DNA from 3 places in the Paenibacillus sp. JT22N1 genome. Region 3 is predicted to be linked to each of the others. Evidence: predicted binding sites of a transcription regulator. Region 3 holds the regulator's gene; each other region holds the start of a gene.

Region 1 (6,531 bases), on a different contig from region 3:
AATCCCGATACCTCACCTTGCAGCGTATAAAGAAAAATTTATATATTATTCACGTCACATTTCTACATTTTTTATATAAATTATAATGCATAATAATGGGTACAACTAACTATCCATAACACTTCATTAAAAGCAAATACTGCAGCCGATGTAGAATGGTACAGGGGTAATGACATTGAAAAATGATAGTATTGCTTTAGCAGTCATGTTTCTTTGTTTAGCAGGAGTTGTAAGTGGATTGATTTATAATGGAGATTATAGCGTCAAAATAAAAACAAATGGATCGTTGGATGGTGGTAAAGGCAACACCTCCAATATGTATGGATTTTCTTTTTATGAACCTCCTACCTCAACTGATATTATTTTAAATAAAAAACAATAGACAATCTGGAAAAGGATGGTAATACTACTCTTGTACCGGAAGCACCGGACAAAGCAAAAGCCCGAGGGAAAGCATCCCCGGGCTTTTTTTCGTGCTTTTTTGTTAACCACCTGAATTATGTTTACATCATGCCATTATTTCCGCTTCTTCTTTTTTCTGCTACCATGATTTGGTTTGTTATCTTTTTGGTCTTTAGCGTGATTTTCTTGTTGTTGGTCATGTGTTGACATGATATTCCCCCCACCCTTAAAGTCATTTTGAAGCACTAATATTGTGTGCATTTAAAGGGTGCACCTATACAATATTCCTCGAACACAGGCAGCCCCATTGCTCCCGACTTAAGGGTTAAATTCCCATGGGCTTATTTTGTGTTATTTTTCATATATTTAAATGGATTAGTTTTCATTTGGTATCCTAACGGTACCCATGCATACATTTTAAAGCCTGTACTAGTCACTTTGAATTAATCTGTTATACATACAAAAGCCTTATAGAATATAGGATTATGAAAACTGTACTACAAGTAAATATTAGAATGATTAAAATGAGGTTCACATAAGATAGGAGCATGACAGGTTATCGGAGGTGCGAACATGAGCTATCACCATTATGGCATCGATCCTGCGCTCGTAGAGCGCGTAAAGTTCAAGATGAAAAATCCAGAGATCAAGGAACGCATTAAAATGCTGCTGCAGGGTGTTACGAAGGCTGATTTACAAAATCATACCAAGGTTACGCGCTTAATAGGACTTGCCGCCGGCATTCTCGGTGAGAAGCTAAGCGGAAGCCAAACGACCCAAATTTTGGAGTTTGTAATTGCACAAAAGATTGATCCATCTAACGCCTTTCATTTGATCAAACTCTGGTCCATGTTTCGATAGACTAAACAAAATGCGCCACTTGCAGGGTTAAAGATGCCCTGTTAGGTGGCTTTTTTTGCTTCCAGAAAAATTCACTTGCATAACGAATACGTGTTCGGTATATAATAAGTAACACGAATATATGTTCGCATATGGTGGTGGGAATATGAAAGTTAGTTCAAGTTCAAGAATTGAGACAGAAGAGGATGTTCAAATTGTTAAGGAATACACGCTGCTGCCCATTTTGCTCGATATGCTTGCAAGGGACATGGAGGAGCTCAAGGTTTATAAGGATAAAATCGTGTACAATCATATTCTTTTTTATCTCAGAGAGGTTGAAATGGCTATTTATCCGGAATTACAAAGTATTAAGAGCCAGATGAAGAAAAGAGATATTAAAGTTATCCATACCGAAATGAATGCCTTAGGCATTAACGTAGAGTACAAAGTCCGAGGTTACATTCATCATTTCACGATGCTTCGCAGCTTGGTCAAGGCTGAGCTTATGACCACGCTCATGAATATGCGGGGGGGATTGCGGTGATCAAAGATCGCCACGGCAGGGAACGAACGATCTTCCTAGCAGATTGTCAGAGCTTTTATGCCAGTGTGGAGAAAGCGGGTCATCCGGGCTTGGAGGATAAACCGGTTGCTGTTGCAGGAGATCCTGCTCTAAGATCGGGTATCATTCTAGCCGCCTGCCCCGTTGCCAAGAAATACGGGGTATCCACAGCTGAACGGTTGGGCGAAGCGCTTAAGAAGTGTCCTGAACTGATCGTGATGCGTCCGCACATGCAGCATTACATTGATGTTTCGCTGCAGATTACCAAGATTTACGAAGAGTTTACCGATCTTGTTGAAATTTTCAGTATTGATGAGCAGTTTCTTGATGTTACGGCCAGTTTATCTATGTTCGGAGATCCGAACACGATTGCGAAAACCATTCAGCTAAAGGTGTTCAGTCAAACGGGGGTAAAGGTTCGTATAGGGATTAGTTCTAATAAAATACTTGCGAAGATCGCGACCGATATTTGGGCTAAAAAGAATGAAAGTGGCATCTTCACGCTGCACCCATCAGACGTGGAGAAATACTTGTGGGAGCAGCCTGTAAGTAAAATGTTTGGTGTCGGTTCGCGGATGACCGCACATTTTGCCAAGCTAGGTATGTATTTGATTGGCGATGTGGCGAGAACGCCGCTACCGCAGCTCAAGAATAAATTCCGCGCACGCTTCGGCAAGCAGTCGGACATTCACGCCGAAGTCATGTGGCGAACAGCGAACGGACTGGATGATAGTCCGGTCACGCCGGGTACGTTTGATACGCCTCCGAAGTCCGTAGGCCATATGATGACTTTGCCGAGGGACTACGCGGACTCCTCTGAAGTAGATACCATCCTGCTCGAGCTTACGGAAGAGGTGTGCCGCGACTGTAGGCGCAAAGGCTATATGGCTTCAATTGTTACCGTAAGCTGTATGTGCAGTCCTTTCGACGCCCCGACAGGCTTTTCGCGTCAAATGAAGATGCCTGATCCTACGAATCATACAAGTACGGTGTTTCAAGCTGTGAAAAAGCTTTTCTACAAGTTCTGGGACACCATGCCGGTGCGTCGCGCTGGTGTCATGCTGAGCCAGTTAGTGGATGATGATACCTACCAGCTTACCCTCTTCGAGGATCAGATCAAGGCGCGAGCGCTTGAAAAAGTGACGGACAGCATCAAGGAACGATTCGGCAACGCGGCGATTGTTCGTGCTTCCTCGCTCACAACAGCCGGTCAAGCGCAGAACAGAGCGCTCAAAATCGGAGGGCATTATAAATGAGCAAAAAATTGGAAAAAAACGGCCTATGGGAATCCAGCAGGATGATGCTGCCTCAGCATCGAGAGGCTTTTCAGAACCAACGCAGTGATAGACCTGCTCCGGCCAATCGTCCCACAGCGGAAGACATTGGGGTTATGCGAGATTATGTCTTGCTGCCGCTCATGCACGGGATGATCAAGAAAAAAGCCGGTGAGATCGAGAGATCCTCCGAAACGCTCCGAATGCTTTATGCCCGAGTCGCTCATGCGCTTGCTGCGCATATACAAGCCGACTTAAGCGAAATTAAAACCAAGATGATGCAGCGAAGCATTCAATTATTTGAAGAGGAAAAGAATGACCGCGCCATTCACTACCGCTATGTATGTCGTGGGCATGAAGATGCGCTTATCATAGCTAAAGATTACATGCGTGCTGAAATTAGCGTGCGAACAGCACGCTACATTGATCATCTGGTAGCAAGTGTGTATAACGCTCCGAAAGTTGATGAACAGAAAGCGTAGAACGAGAGAAGCTCGAGACAATAGCAAGACGAAGACAGAAGCCCGATGGAGAAATCTTCCTCGGGCTTACACGAATTGACGTGAGTAATTCTTTTTCTCATAATGGAGGAAGAGTGTTTCAGCAACTAATAGAGTTAGTTCTCATGTGGGAGAACCATGCGAAGGAGAAGATGGGCACAGATGTGCGGACGCTATACGATCACCGTGACGTTAGAGGAGCTTATGCTTCATTATGATATTTATTATAAATATCCTGGGAGATACAGCCCCAAATATAATGTAGCACCGGGACAGCAAGTCATGGCTATCGTCCATGACGGGGAGAAGAATAAGCTTGGCGAGCTGCGCTGGGGGCTCGTTCCAGAGTGGGCGAAGGACGAGAAGCTAGGCTACCAGATGCTCAATGCACGAGCTGAGACGCTCGCGGACAAGCCTGCCTTCCGCAAGCCATTTGAGCGTAAGCGCTGCCTGATTCCGGCAGATTCCTTCTACGACTGGAAAGGGACGGGTAAGCATAAGCAGCCGATGCGTATTATGCTGCGCAGCAAAGGCATCTTTAGTATGGCAGGGCTGTACGACACGTGGACATCTGCGGATGGCACGCGCATTTCTACCTGCACCGTCGTTACAACGGAAGCGAACGAACTGATGGCGGATATTCATGAGCGTATGCCGGTCATTTTGCCGAGGGAGATGGAGGCGGTTTGGTTGGATCGCAGCATCACAAACACAGACGCACTGCGACCATTATTGCAACCGTATCCGGCGGATCAAATGTTTGCTTACCCCGTATCGAGCCGAGTGGGCAATGTACGTAACGACGATGAGATGTGTATAGAGCCGTTAAGCCTCCTCCTTTAGAAGGAGAAATTGTAAGAGCAGAATGGGAGAGTTAACGACATGAAAACACGCATGGCAATAAGCATCACGCTCATATTCGTTATTGTGTTTGGCGTGAATGGCTACATTGGTTGGCACGGCAGAGTCTTTTTATCGGACCAACTAGGTTCTTGGTTTCATTCTGGGCTATATTGGATTGTCTTCTGGATTGTCGCCTTATCATATTTATTAGCATGGGTAAGCTCGCGGGTGCTGCCTGCCGGCGTGTCCCGATTATTGAAAATTATCGGCTCCTACTGGTTTGCCATCATGCAATTTGGTATTCTGCTGCTGCCGTTGACAGATTTGGCGATAGGCGTGTTCCATCTTGCATCCGTTCCTTCAAATACATACGTTCCGATTCTCGGTTGGATAAATGTAGGGATTATACTCATCGCTATGATTCGAGGTTCTTATAATGCACGGAGCCCTGTTATACGCAGATATGACATTACGGTTCCCAAAAAAGCGGGAGACTGGGAGCAGCTTCGCATCGCAGTAGCCTCCGACATCCATCTGGGCTCAATTGTTGGGAACCGCCATCTACGTAAGCTTGTAGAGCAAGTCAATGGCTTAAAACCGGACTTGATTCTTTTGCCGGGAGATGTCATTGATGATGATATTAAGCCATTTATCCGCTACAATATGGGTAGAACAATGCGAGAACTGCAGGCTCCACTAGGGGTTTATGCTGTGCTCGGTAATCATGAATACATTGGCGGACATATTCCTGCCTTCGTGGAACAAATGAAGCAGATCGGCATTCGTGTGCTCGTGGACGAAACCGTTCATATCAAAGAACGGCTGTACATCGTTGGGAGAAAAGACAAAGCGGCCGAGAGAACGCCCGATGGACGTAAGGCGCTGGCTACATTGCTGGAGGGCACAGATCTCAGACAGCCTATAATCGTGATGGATCATCAACCCTACCACCTAGACAAAGCAGCCGATGCTGGTGCAGATGTGATGCTATCAGGTCATACGCATAGAGGCCAAATGGCGCCTAATCACCTTATAACAAGAAGGCTCTTTGAGCTTGATTGGGGCTACTTGCGCAAAGGCAACCTTCATGCTATCGTTTCCTCAGGTTTTGGTACGTGGGGACCGCCCATTCGTTTAGGGAGCCGCTCAGAAATTATTGAACTCACCATTCATTTTAAAAGTAACAAGAGAGAAGAGGGTTAAGCAGCATGCAAGAGGCAGAAAGAAAACAAATTACCCCCATAGAACTAGCTGCAGCAATGATGCAGTTTACAATGAAAAGCATAGAAAATAGCTGGGATACAATTAAACCGGTCGTTGCGGCCTACCTAAAAGAGCCCATATTATCCGAGTCTAAAGAAGATGAGTTATTAAGGGAGATATACATAGCAGCTTTAGCGTTGGAAATTTACTGCATTCCTCATGCTTTCGATGCAGACGTTGCACGTCTCGTCAGCTTAGGGATGGGGGAAGTGATGGGTTCAGACAACTTGTCTGAGCATCACTTATCGGAATCAATTAGTCAGCACTATCTTCCGCGTTTGGAAGCAGTCAACGCAGCTGCTCCCACGGACCTGGCACTAGCACTTGTCGAAGAAGCTGCTACAATCCTCTACAATCGATTAGAGCTTCCGCTCAAGCCAACCGATCGGGTAAACAGCCTGTTGTGGGTCAAGTTATTTCCCTTTCTTGTCCAGCTGGTTGGGAAATGGCCGATCCTTTTTACTAAATTCGAAGTTAAGCAAAAGTCCTCTGAGATAGAAATAACAGAAACATAATCAAGGAATCAACATGCCCAAGTCTACGGAAATGTGGTCTCCTCTTGACTTAAAGGTAATAATTACGAATAATAGAAGAGGAATCAATTATGAGCAGGTTAGAAGCTTTTGCTATCATACTGCTTGGCGGAGGTAGAAATGAGTATGGCAGCACATAAAAGAGTTACCGTGTATGTATTGTCCGGGTTCCTCGGAAGCGGCAAAACCACCTTATTAACGAAGGCAATTGATCATTTTACCGAAGCGGGGCGTAAACCCGCGGTTATCATGAACGAGATTGGTGAAGTTAACCTGGATGGGCAGTTAATTGCCAATGAAGTACCGATGTCAGA
Region 2 (6,531 bases), on a different contig from region 3:
AACAGAGGTTGCTTCCACGTCACCGTGATGCGAAGCAATACTATTAATAACGACTGGATGCTCCTTGTACTTCTTACCAATCTCAACACCGATTTCCACATGAGATCCTTCAACCTCGTGGTCTAGCGCCTTACCGATGTCATGAAGCAGCCCGGCACGTTTCGCCAAAGTTACGTCTACCCCGAGCTCCCCGGCCATCAGACCAGCCAGATAAGCTACTTCCATGGAATGTTTCAACACGTTTTGACCGTAACTTGTTCTGAATTTTAAGCGACCCAAAATTTTGATCAAGTCAGGATGCAATCCGTGAACACCAACCTCAAACGTGGCTTGCTCCCCATATTCGCGGATACGTTCGTCCACTTCTTTACGGGATTTCTCAACCATCTCTTCAATGCGTGCTGGATGAATACGTCCATCAGCAACAAGCTTTTCTAAAGATGTACGAGCAATTTCGCGTCGGATTGGATCAAATCCTGATAAAATAACTGCTTCTGGCGTATCATCAATGATAAGGTCGATACCCGTCAATGTTTCCAGTGCGCGAATATTACGTCCTTCACGACCGATGATTCGGCCTTTCATTTCTTCATTTGGCAGTGATACAACTGAAACGGTTGTTTCAGCAACATGATCTGCAGCACAACGTTGAATGGCGAGCGTGATGATTTCACGGGCTTTCTTATCGCCTTCTTCTTTGGCTTGCTGTTCGATTTCTTTAATAAGCTGTGCGGTTTCGTGACGAACTTCCTGTTCTACATTTGTAAGAATGATACTCTTAGCTTCATCCATTGTAAGACCAGAAATTCGCTCTAACTCCGAAACTTGACTTTTATAAAGCTGATCAATTTGTGATTGTGTATCCTCGATCCGCTTCTCTTTGTTGGCAACTTGCTCTTCTTTACGCTCGAGAGATTCTAATTTTTTATCCAGCGATTCCTCTTTTTGCAACAATCGTCTTTCTTGTCGTTGAATTTCATTTCGACGTTCACGAATGTCTTTTTCAGCTTCGGACCTCAGTTTATGCACTTCGTCCTTTGCTTCCAGAACCGTTTCTTTTTTCAGTGCTTCTGCTTCCTTCTTGGCAGATTCTCTAATCTGTTCAGCGGCTGTTTCAGCACTGGAAATTTTCGCTTCTGCAAGAGATTTACGGATAAAATAACCAATCCCTAAGCATGCAGCTCCAACAATGAGAATGATCGCGATCCAGATGAATGACATCATCTTGTTCACCTCCTCGTTGGTTTCTCCAAGGTGTTAGCCTGGGGATTCCCTTCGGTTTTTTAATCCGATTTTTAATTGTTTGACTAGTCATACATACCCTACTTATTAAGAGTATGGCTTTTAAATGAATGCGCACCGTGCGTTAGAGGCACTATAGTGCTAATAATCCATAATCAACAGTGTAAAAATTGGCGGTTTCTACATCTGTCCCCTCAAAATCAATGAATTGAGTATGATTTTGAATACATTATGAAAATATACACTGTTATTTTATCTTTTGTCGAAGAAGCTTGTCAAGCGAATGTCCCTAAGATGACGGAATAAGTATTTCCAGCACTTACACAACACTTAATGCCGTTAACTAATTTGACATATAATTAATGACATTAACAATCAAATGGATCATCTGAGGTTTCAAATTCCTCTTCACTCGATTCACTGCTTAATACCCCCAAAACCTTGTTGACAATAGAGCCCGTATAACCTCTCCGCATTAGAAAAGCTCCCGTCTTTCTTTTACGATCCATTGTCTTGCCTGAGGTTTGCTTCCATTTCGTTTGGCCCAGCTTCATCGCCCCCGTATACTCATCTTCGGGATCGATAGTCTCCATAGCATTTTTGACCAATTCTTTATCAATGCCTCTTTGTTGGAGCTCCTGTCGTATGAGATTACGACCTTTTCGCTGCGAAATAATGCGATTATCTGTCCACATTTTCGCAAATTCCTCATCATTGATATAATTTTGCTGGACTAGCTTCTCACATGCCCATGCAATAATAGGCACTTCGAATCCTTTCTCTTTCAGCTTACGTTTTACTTCACTTAATGAATGAGGTCGTCTGCCTATCATGTTTATTGCCTTTATATAAGCCATATTCTGTTCCTCATCAAGCGTTATACTTTCGATTTCTTGTAGATGTATGGTTTCCCCTTTATTTAACCGATGCTTGATTAAAATGTCTTCATGAACCGAGAATGCATATTCATCATTTAGAAATATATTGTATCGATGCTTACCAAGCTTCTGTTTCTCAACCTTGGTGATGATTAACAATGGTTGTTGCTCTTCACTATTCAAAACTAACCAACTCCTTCAATGAAGAAAGCACCTTAACACTAGGTTTAAGGTGCTTTCTTGTATGCTCATTTATACTTATTCGAAATCCGGTTCCAACTCATCGTCTTCTTCGTCAACATTAAGCGGGACTGCTTTGATTAAATTACTGTTCTCTCGAATCCGCAATTCAATCGTTTCCGAAATACTTTTGTTATCTTTCAAAAACTGCTTCGAATTCTCACGGCCTTGACCAAGACGCTCACCTTCATACGAATACCAAGCTCCGCTTTTATTAACGATATCCATCTCTGTTCCGATATCAATAATACTGCCTTCGCGTGAAATTCCTTCACCGTACATAATATCCACTTCCGCTTGTTTGAACGGCGGAGCTACTTTATTCTTAACGACTTTAATTCTTGTGCGGTTACCAACCATATCATTACCCTGTTTGATAGTTTCCACACGACGAACATCTAGTCGAACGGATGAATAGAACTTAAGTGCACGGCCACCAGGTGTTGTCTCTGGGTTACCGAACATAACGCCAACTTTTTCACGTAATTGGTTAATGAAAATCGCGATAACTTTGGACTTGTTAATCGCACCAGACAGCTTACGAAGTGCTTGGGACATCAAACGAGCCTGCAGACCCACGTGAGAATCACCCATATCGCCTTCAATCTCTGCTTTAGGCACTAATGCCGCCACAGAGTCAATAACAATAATATCTACAGCACCACTTCGTACTAGTGCTTCAGCGATCTCAAGTGCTTGTTCACCGGTATCCGGCTGAGAGAGTAGAAGCTCATCTATATTAATACCAAGCTTGCTTGCATAAGAAGGATCCAATGCGTGCTCCGCATCGATAAAAGCTGCTTGTCCACCATTCTTCTGTACTTCTGCGATAGCATGTAAAGCTACCGTAGTTTTACCGGAAGACTCGGGTCCGTATACTTCAATAATTCTTCCGCGTGGAAAACCACCTATTCCAAGAGCGATATCAAGCGCGAGAGAGCCGGATGAAATCGTTTCAACTTGCATATGTGTAGATTCTCCAAGCTTCATAATGGAGCCTTTTCCGAACTGTTTTTCAATTTGACGTAAAGCATTATCAAGTGCTGCGCGACGATCTGACAAAACACTCACTTCCTTCTTCTATCATTATAGGTATATGATAACTTGTTTTCAGGTGTTTGCCAAGCATTTTTTCGAACATACATTCGACTTTTTAGCGAACAAACAAAAAACCGCAACAAAGTTATCGCTTTGCTACGGTTCTTCCGTTAACACTTAGTCTCATTATATGCGAACTCTAGCTATCTTTCAACTGTTTCCATAAATGATAGAGTGCGCTTTTGGCCGCTCTTTGCTTGATGGACTCCCGATTACCAGATAGCTGCAAAGTAATTACCCTTGTTGCTGCGTCTTTTTGAGCAAAACCTATATAAACAAGCCCTACTGGCTTACCTTCAGACGGACTTGGACCCGCTACACCCGTGACTGATAGTCCAAAGTCACTTCCGGTCACAGTAATCAATTGTTCCGCTAAGAGGGTCGCTGTCTCGCTGCTAACGGCACCTGGGGAACCCTCCCCTTCTAGCACTTCCATTGGAACACCGAGGAGCTTATGCTTCAAGGCATTAGAATAACAAATAATTCCTCCAAGAAATGATTGGGAGCTCCCCGGCACTGCTGTAACCAAATCACTAAGTAAGCCGCCTGTACAGCTTTCGGCCACAGCAAGTGTCTGGTTCTTCTCGCCAAGCAATTGCAGTACAATCGTTTCGATGGGAACATCTTGGTCGGCATAGAGATGCTCTCCTAATCGCTTTCTAATCTCTAGTTCAGTCGCTTGAAGATTCCGTTCACCTTCTGAAGCTGTCTGTGCACGCGTTGTTAAGCGAATCGTCACTTCGCTTTCTTTGGCATATGGAGCGATCGTTGGGTCCGTTTGAGCTTGGATTAGATCAAGTAATTGATGTTCTAAGTTAGATTCACCGATGCCGGCAAATTTGAGCATTTTAGAATAAAGCGGAATCTCAACAGTCATCCGTGCACGCAACCAAGGAGCCGCATACTTGGTGAACATCGGCTTCATTTCTTTTGGCGGGCCTGGTAGAAGAATAAAATGTGTCCCTTCGTATGTAAATGCAATACCAACGGCAAGCCCTGTTTCGTTATGCAAAGGATCGCTTCCCTCAATCATCATCGCTTGACGTCTGTTGCTTTCCACCATATGGATCCCGCGTGACTGGAACATATCTGTAATTGTTTTCATTGAAGGCTCATGCACAGTCAATTCACGGCCTACAAACGCAGCAAGCACATCCTTGGTCAAATCATCCTGCGTAGGTCCAAGACCTCCTGTACAAATAACGACATCAGCCCTTGAAACGGCTAATTTGAAGCTATCTAGCAATCTCTGTTCATTATCACCAACGACCGTTTGGAAATACATATCTACGCCAAGCGCAGCACATTCTCTGGAGAGAAATTGTGCATTCGTATTTACAATTTGGCCTAGTAAAAGTTCCGTTCCAACAGCGATAATTTCTGCTTTCATCTCGAATTCCCTCCTTAAAATGAGAAAACCTCTATCGAGGCCATTCAAGATGAGCGACCGCGTTTAGAGGTAGGTTTTATCGCCAATAAGAAAGCGGTTTTCGGGAACCGAAAACTTATACCTTCTTATGTGGTAGAAAAAACCAATAGGATGCCCTATTATGCCTTTTCTGAAAAATCTATGACATGCTTATTCTTTACAAAGTACTCTACACCAGAATACACGGTAATAATTGCTGCTGCCCAACTAGCTATAACATCAAAAGGGAAGTGCATAAACGTAAAAGGAAAATTATTAATAAGTAGAGCAATGATGGCTGTAATTTGAGCTGCCGTCTTCGCTTTTCCCCATTTGCTAGCCGCCATCACGGTACCTTCCAATAGAGCAATTTGGCGAAGTCCTGTAACAGCCCACTCCCTACTGATAATGACGATGACAATCCAAGCATCTACTTTATCCATTTCCACTAATGAGACGAGTACAGCCGTAACTAGCAGCTTATCCGCTAAAGGATCAAGCAGCTTGCCCAAATTGGTTACAAGATTACGTTTTCTGGCAATGTAACCATCTAAACTGTCTGTACTCGCTGCAATAATGAAAATTAAAGCAGCAATAATTTGATTATACGTTATGCTAAATTCCTCTATCCGTATATGAGGGAATTTCACCTTAATCAACAGAAAAAACATGATGATAGGTACTAATAAAATCCTCGCCACGGTGATGCGGTTGGCCAGGTTCATGCAATTACCTCCCCGGATAAGTCAAACTCATAAGAGTGGGTAATACGAACTTTAGCTAGTTCACCAATGTTAAGCTTCGCATTTGACACGAATACTTCTCCATCAATCTCAGGAGCATCAAATTGGGAACGTCCAATGTATACATCACTTCTGCCATCGTATCTTTCTATAAGCACGTCAATTTCTTGCCCGATGCGGCGTCCGCCACGCAGGTTCGAGATTTCACGCTGAATTTCCATAATCGCGTTCGCTCGATACTCTTTAACATCATCAGGGACTTGGTCCGGCAAACGTGCTGCTGGCGTATCATCTTCCTTGGAATAGGCAAAAACACCAAGACGGTCAAACTGAATGTCGCGAACAAATTGTTTTAAGTTTTCAAAATCTTGTTCAGTTTCACCTGGAAAACCTACAATGAGTGATGTGCGTAGGGCAACATCAGGAATCGCTTCACGAATTTTCCGAACAAGTTCACGCGTATCCTTCTGGCGGCCAGGTCTACGCATCCGTTTGAGAATTGAATCTTCACTATGTTGAAGTGGCATATCAATATACTTACATACCTTCGGATTAGATGCCATGACAGCAATCAATTCATCGCTAAAGAATCCAGGGTAAGCATAGTGCAATCGTACCCACTCGATGCCTTCCACTTCACTAACCTTATTAAGCAAAGTAGGCAGCATGAAACCATCATAAAGATCTGTTCCATAATTCGTGGAATCCTGCGCGATTAGACTAATCTCTTTAACGCCTTGTGCAGCAAGATTAGCTACTTCCGCAACAATGGACTCCATACTTCTGCTTTTGAAATTGCCTCGCATAATTGGAATACTACAGAATGTACATGCATTATCGCAGCCTTCTGCAATTTTCACATAAGCTGTATATCGAGGAGTAGTCATAAGTCTTGGCAGGTCCGCATCATAATTAAACACCG
Region 3 (6,531 bases):
TTCAAGAGAAATGTAGAAGGATTCAATATTTTGCCCGGCTAATGTTGTGCCCATCGGTTCAATTGTACCCGAGATCATTATTGGAAGTTCAACACCCAATGTTTCATACGCTCTGCGAATTCCGATACTGCCTGCTTTTACGTTCAGAGTGTCTTGGGAAGTTTCCAAAAGGAGTGCATCCACGCCCGCTTCAACAAGAGCTAACGCTTGCTCATAATAGCTCTCCTCGAGTTGAGCGAATGTTACTCCACCCGTAACCGACAATGTCTTGGTCGTAGGACCCATGGCTCCGATAACATAACGAGGCCACTCCGGTGTCGAAAATTTATTTGCCGCTTCGATTGCCAGTTTGGCTGCCGCAAGATTTAATTCGCGATGACGGTCTTGCAAATCATACTCCGCTAGTACCACGCTCGTGGTCCCGAATGTATTTGTTTCTATCATATCAGCGCCCGCGGCGAAGTAAGCTTCATGAATTTTGCGTATAACATCCGGTCGTGTAACACAAAGAATTTCATTACATCCGTCCAAATCATCGCTCCCGAAATCTTCAGCGGTTAAGTTCTCTTGCTGAATCATTGTACCCATGGCACCATCTAGGATCATGATCTTCTTTTTAAGCTGCTCTTGTATTGGTGTTTTGATCATTGCATGACTCCCTTTCAACTTATCCTAAAGCTATAGAGAATAAAAAAAACGACAAATTATGTTATGCTTTAGTGTAACAGAATCCGGCTTCTATGAAAAGAATTTGAATTATCATATTTACCTATAGGTTTTATCGGAAATTCTTATGTTCAAACATCGACAGCTAGCTGCATTTCCACTATAATACAAAGTATATTTACTTAGAAAGAGGGATGCAGCGTGGCACAAATTAGAATTCGCAATACGAATGAACGTATTGAAGGCGAAGAGCAGGTCAAAGCCTTCTTGGATAGTCAAAATGTTGTTTATGAACACTGGGATGCTAAGAAGCTTCCGGAAACACTGCGTGAGAAATTCATTCTAAGTGATGAAGAGAAAGCTGAAATTATTAGTACTTATGAAGAAGAAATTCGTGATTTGGCTGCTAGACGCGGATATGAAATTTGGGATGTCATTGCGCTTTCCGATTCAACGCCTAACATCGAAGAACTCCTGAAGAAATTCGAGCAGGTGCACACTCATACGGAAGATGAAATTCGTGCAATCGTTTCTGGACGAGGGATTTTCATTATCAAATCCGAAAGTGAAGTTGGCTATTTTGACGTTGAACTTGAACCAGGCGATGTTATCTCAGTTCCTGAGAACACGAACCATTTCTTCACACTTATGGATAACCGTGAAATCGTTGCCGTTCGTCTCTTCATCGAAAAAGATGGCTGGGTTGCTTATAACATTGATGATCCCGAATTTACTAAAGCCTAATTATATTATATGAGAACAAAAACCCAACAGCGCTGGACTTAACGTCCTAAGCAGCCGTTGGGTTTTTGTTTATTCTTTATTTATCCGTTCGCAATAATTGGCAAAATATCTTGAAGACGGGAAACCTCATACACAGGAACGATCTCATCTCCACTTTGAAGCCCATGATGATTAATCCAAATATTGCGCATTCCTACACTGCCAGAACCAAGGATATCGGTTGTCAATTTATCTCCGATCATGATTCCTTCCCCAGCTTCTATCCCAAGTAGTCCCAGTGCATGGTTGAAAATAGATGTCGCTGGCTTACCTACACCAAATTCACCGGAGATCACAATATGATCAAAGTATGGTGCGATATTTGGGACACCTGCTAATTTTTCCTTTTGCAAATCGGGTGAACCATTCGTTAACAACAACAATTGATAGCTGCCTTTCAAAGCGTCCAATACTCGGAACGTTTCCTCATAAACGTAAGGACGGCATCGGCGTTCTGCTGGAAATAGTTCTCCAAGCTTATACCCGAGCTCACGATCCTCTATCCCCAACGCCGCAAGCCCTCTTGTCCAAGATTCCGTACGATAGCCTGGCGCTAGTTTCTCAAGCTTACGAAAGTTCTCATTCTCACCTTGTGTGAAATTTGCCCATAAGCCTTCGAAGGGATTAATCCCAATCATTTTCGTAAATTCAAAAGTTTCAAAAGATTCATATAAAGAACGCGCTTCTTTGCGAACAGAAGCTTCCAACTCCTCGGCATTCACGGCTACTTGCTTTGCAGCTACAGCACATGTTGCTTCGAAAGCTTCCTCCACACTGCGATCATCCCACAGAAGCGTATCATCTAAATCAAAAAGTACGGCTTTCAACGTCATCATTCATTTCCCCTTTTGAATGTTGTATCTATGTGAGCAGCGATTACTCTTCGTCCGTAAACTTGATGGAATCAAGTTGAACTTTAAGATTGCCACGGAATGCTTCAATATACTTCTTTCTGAGTTCGTTGCGTTCATCGATTTCAGCATCTGTTAAGCCAACTGTTTTCGCTTTACGAGCAAGCTCATTAATACGTTCGATATTCTGTTCCATGTTGTCACTCATAATGATCCTCCCAGTCAAAAATTCAATATGAGTACTACTTTGCCATCCCTATTAAGGAATGTCAAGAGACAACAAAAAGAGGCATAGGAACATGTCCAAGCCTCATCATATTTAGAGTCTATTAAAAATAGCATAGTGAAATTATGGAAGCAATAAAACCTGTCCTTCTTTCAGGGAGCTGGTGGTTAAATGATTGATTGTCTTTAATTTATGTATGTACGAACGAACGTTCTCATTACTTTTTTTATGAGTGGAAGCAATATCCCAGAGTGTGTCTCCACGTTGAATAACGACTTGATCTTGTACGACAGCTTTCGGAGTAATGTTAATAGGTTTCACGGAAACTGGGGTTATTGCGTTTGCAGCCCCATCCCCTGCATAGGCTTGAACCATAGCACCAAATGAAAACACAGTACCAAGAATAACTGCTAATAGAATGAAGCGAACAATCGCTTTTGTATAACTAGAATTAAATGTCATCCCTTTGGATGTGCTAGCAGATCTATGAGGTGCGTGTGTAGTGTTAGTGTTTGAATAAGCCATATACATGAGTAATCATCTCCCAAACATTTGTTCTGGTATTAGAATAACACGAACACATGTTTGAGTCAACCGTTTTCTCGAACTTATGTTTGTACGAACTCGGGTTCTATGTTATACTTTGGGTAATGATTCCCAGTATTGGAGTGATAACTATTGAGTAAGATTTCGCAGCGTCAACAAGCTATATTGGAATTCATTAAGAATGAAGTGAAAGATAAGGGGTACCCGCCTTCCGTTAGAGAAATCGGCGAGGCTGTTGGACTAGCTTCTAGTTCTACTGTACACGGTCATTTGGAGCGTCTTGAGAAGAAAGGTATGATTCGTCGAGATCCTACAAAACCCCGTGCTATTGAAATTCTAGGCCTTGACGGTGCTGAAACGCATTTCGCGGTTTCAGTAGCTCGCGTACCTCTCGTTGGTAAAGTAACTGCAGGTGTTCCTATTACAGCAACAGAGAATATCGAAGACTACTTCCCTCTTCCTGTCAGCATGGTAGGAGATAATAATGTGTTCATGCTTAGCGTCATGGGTGACAGTATGATCGAAGCCGGTATTCATAATGGCGATTATGTCATCGTAAAGCAGCAGCAAACCGCTAATAACGGAGACATTGTTGTTGCAATGACAGAAGATGATGAAGCAACGGTGAAACGCTTTTACAAGGAAAAGGATCATATTCGTCTTCAACCGGAGAACTCTGCTTTGCAGCCTATCCTCTTGAAACATGTTACGATACTAGGCCGTGTCATTGGTTTGTTCCGGGATATGTAATAGCCCTACAGCCCTTATTCTACATACAATACCAATGAGAAAGAACCGAGAGGACATTAGTCCCTCGGTTCTTTTGGATGTAAGCAGTCTTACTGCCTTATTTGCAAGCCTCTAATGGAGAAACTCAACTGTAATTGGAAAGCCGATCCAAGTATGGATCTTATAAGCTAATGACATGGGCTTTAATCTCATCAAAAGCCAAAAAGGCTGAACTGTGGATTCAGATAAGAGTCTTTAGAGACTGCTATTCCGTCATTAAGATCGCATTTTGCGGAATTAGAAGCTTCTAGAGGCTTCTATTCGGTAATATTTGGCCCCCATTTGCTTCAACTTTAAGGAATAGAAGTCTTTAAAGGCTTCTATTCTTATAATTTCCACACTTTTGGGCAAATTAGCGGTCTCTAGAGACTTCTATTTTCCAACTACTATCTTTTATCATTAATCTTCTTTCTTCTTTCTTCTTTCTTCTTTCTTCTCTCTTCTCTCTTCTCACTTCTTCCTTACTTTTTCCATTTGGCGTCTTTCATCAGCTATGCACTAACTGCTATTTGCTATCTTCTCTCTATCCCATTGAAAAACCCAGGAGTACCCTTACCTTAGGAATTAAGCTTTCCTAAATTATCAACTAAAATGCAAGTGCCCAATTTCCACGTCGGAAAATAGGTTCAACGGTACCATCACCAAGGACACCATCGATCTCAAGATCCGCCGTCCCGATCATGAAATCCACATGAATCAAACTGGTGTTCCCACCTCGAGCTTTCAGCTCTTCACTTGAAAAAGATACGCCATCCTGCAAATTGATCGGGTAGCAGCTGCCTAAGGCCAGATGGCAGGATGCATTCTCATCGATGCCCGTATTGTAGAAAATGCGGTCAAGATTAGAGATAGGCGAATCGAAAGGTACGAGAGCAACTTCTCCCAAATACCGTGCGCCCTCATCCATATCTAGCAACCTAGCTAGATGCTCATAGCCGACTTCTGCCTGAAAATCCACAACTTTCCCGCCCTCGAACTTGAACGAAAACCGATCCACAAGCGCCCCGTTTACATTTAATGGCTTGGTGCTCGACACAGTCCCATGAACACCTGTTCGCTTAGGCATGGTGAAAACTTCCTCGGTCGGCATATTCGCAACGAATCGTATTCCACTTGCGTTCTCCGTATCACCGCCAAGCCAAATGTGGCCCTCCGGCAGTTCAACTCGCAGATCAGTTCCTGCAGCTCGATATTGTAGTGCTTCGTATTGTTTCTCATTCAAAACGCTGCGAACGCGCTTCAATTGATCCATATGAACTCGCCAAGCCGCTACCGGATCATCTTCATAAACCCGATTTATCCGGAAAATGGCCTCCCACATCGCATCGATCCTCTGTTCTTCAGGCAAATCGGCGTACACTTTGGATGCCCACGCCACAGTAGGCGCTTTGATTAAGCACCAACTGAACTTACTTGTTCTCACATATTGCTGATACTTTGCTCTAGCTGTAGCCATGGCTTTGGATGCCCTAGAAATCATGCTCGCATCAATACCCGCGTACAAATCAGGATCCGGGACTTTGATATTCAGTAAAGCTCCACCGTTTTCTACAAAGCGTTCTAACATATTCGTATACCACTCTGGGTAATAATCTAGAGCTTCATCATGGGCATGTTCGAATCTACTGCGAGTAATCACATCATCCTGCCAATGCACTTGGACAAAATTCGCCCCTGCCTCATAGGCTTTCTTTACAATAAGTCTAGTCAATTCTAGGGATTCTATCGGCGACTCTATCATCAGATCCTGGCCTTTGTGGAGGTTAACCCCTACTTTGACTACAAGTTCAGCATACTTTTCCAAATTAATTTGAAAGTTGTCCATCATTCTCATGTTCTCCTTCGCGTGAAAAAGCCCATCAGTTCAGAAATATTCCTGAAGACTGACGGGCTTTTCGTATCTAATTGTTGCATCAATATCAACTTGCTAAGCGATTAATAAAGAGACAGATATTGATCTCTTTCCCATTGGTGAACTTGTGTGCGGTACATATCCCACTCGATTTCTTTAAGTTCATAGAAATGAGCTAGAGCATGCTCGCCAAGTGTATCGCAAATCACATCATTGCGAAGCAGCTCGTCCAACGCTTGTTTCAAGTTCAATGGCAATGTAGGAATGCCATCGCTCTCTCTTTCCTCTTCGGTCATAACATAGATGTTACGATCGGTTGGAGGAGGAAGCTGCATTTTGTTCTTGATGCCATCCAGTCCGGCAGCAAGCATAACAGCAAGAGCCAAGTATGGATTAGCAGCCGGATCCGGGTTACGAACTTCAACGCGAGTGCTTAAACCGCGGGATGCTGGAATACGGATCATTGGACTACGGTTACTTGCCGACCATGCTACATATACAGGCGCTTCATAACCAGGAACTAGACGTTTGTAAGAGTTTACAGTAGGGTTCGTAATCGCAGCAAAAGAACGTGCATGACGAAGTACACCCGCCATATATTGTCTAGCCACATTACTTAAACCTAATTTATCGTTCTCTTCATAAAAAGCATTCACATCACCTTTAAACAATGATTGGTGACAGTGCATACCAGAACCGTTCATGCCGAACAAAGGTTTAGGCATAAAGGTCGCATGTAAACCATGCTGTCTAGCAACGGTTTTGACAACGAGCTTGAAGGTTTGAATTTGGTCAGCCGCTTTAATCGCATCTGCGTA

Evidence for each region. The regulator LexA, encoded in region 3, represses DNA repair genes until DNA is damaged. The targets are predictions, from matches to a motif close to CGAACATATGTTCG.
Region 1: AC58UU_RS07145 (YhjD family protein) is a predicted target of LexA. The motif match lies at 1,378-1,391, and genes of this name have one in related genera.
Region 2: recA (recombinase RecA) is a predicted target of LexA. The motif match lies at 3,495-3,508, and genes of this name have one in related genera.

What each region holds. Positions count from the first base shown of each region.
Region 1 is NZ_JCAUAW010000003.1:171,203-177,733, reverse strand. It holds gene AC58UU_RS07155 (hypothetical protein) at 176-382, shown strand; gene AC58UU_RS07150 (stage VI sporulation protein F) at 976-1,263, shown strand; gene AC58UU_RS07145 (YhjD family protein) at 1,409-1,786, shown strand; gene AC58UU_RS07140 (DNA polymerase IV) at 1,786-3,060, shown strand; gene AC58UU_RS07135 (YhjD family protein) at 3,057-3,560, shown strand; gene AC58UU_RS07130 (SOS response-associated peptidase) at 3,741-4,421, shown strand; gene AC58UU_RS07125 (metallophosphoesterase) at 4,461-5,624, shown strand; gene AC58UU_RS07120 (hypothetical protein) at 5,630-6,199, shown strand; gene AC58UU_RS07115 (CobW family GTP-binding protein) at 6,344-6,531, shown strand, end outside.
Region 2 is NZ_JCAUAW010000003.1:28,222-34,752, forward strand. It holds gene rny (ribonuclease Y) at 1-1,224, opposite strand, end outside; gene AC58UU_RS06410 (regulatory protein RecX) at 1,611-2,303, opposite strand; gene recA (recombinase RecA) at 2,379-3,422, opposite strand; gene AC58UU_RS06420 (competence/damage-inducible protein A) at 3,598-4,848, opposite strand; gene pgsA (CDP-diacylglycerol--glycerol-3-phosphate 3-phosphatidyltransferase) at 5,007-5,591, opposite strand; gene rimO (30S ribosomal protein S12 methylthiotransferase RimO) at 5,588-6,531, opposite strand, start outside.
Region 3 is NZ_JCAUAW010000014.1:211,714-218,244, forward strand. It holds gene metH (methionine synthase) at 1-648, opposite strand, end outside; gene AC58UU_RS26090 (1,2-dihydroxy-3-keto-5-methylthiopentene dioxygenase) at 868-1,410, shown strand; gene AC58UU_RS26095 (HAD family hydrolase) at 1,491-2,282, opposite strand; gene AC58UU_RS26100 (DUF896 domain-containing protein) at 2,326-2,508, opposite strand; gene AC58UU_RS26105 (LysM peptidoglycan-binding domain-containing protein) at 2,650-3,057, opposite strand; gene lexA (transcriptional repressor LexA) at 3,205-3,822, shown strand; gene AC58UU_RS26115 (aminopeptidase) at 4,448-5,686, opposite strand; gene glnA (type I glutamate--ammonia ligase) at 5,797-6,531, opposite strand, start outside.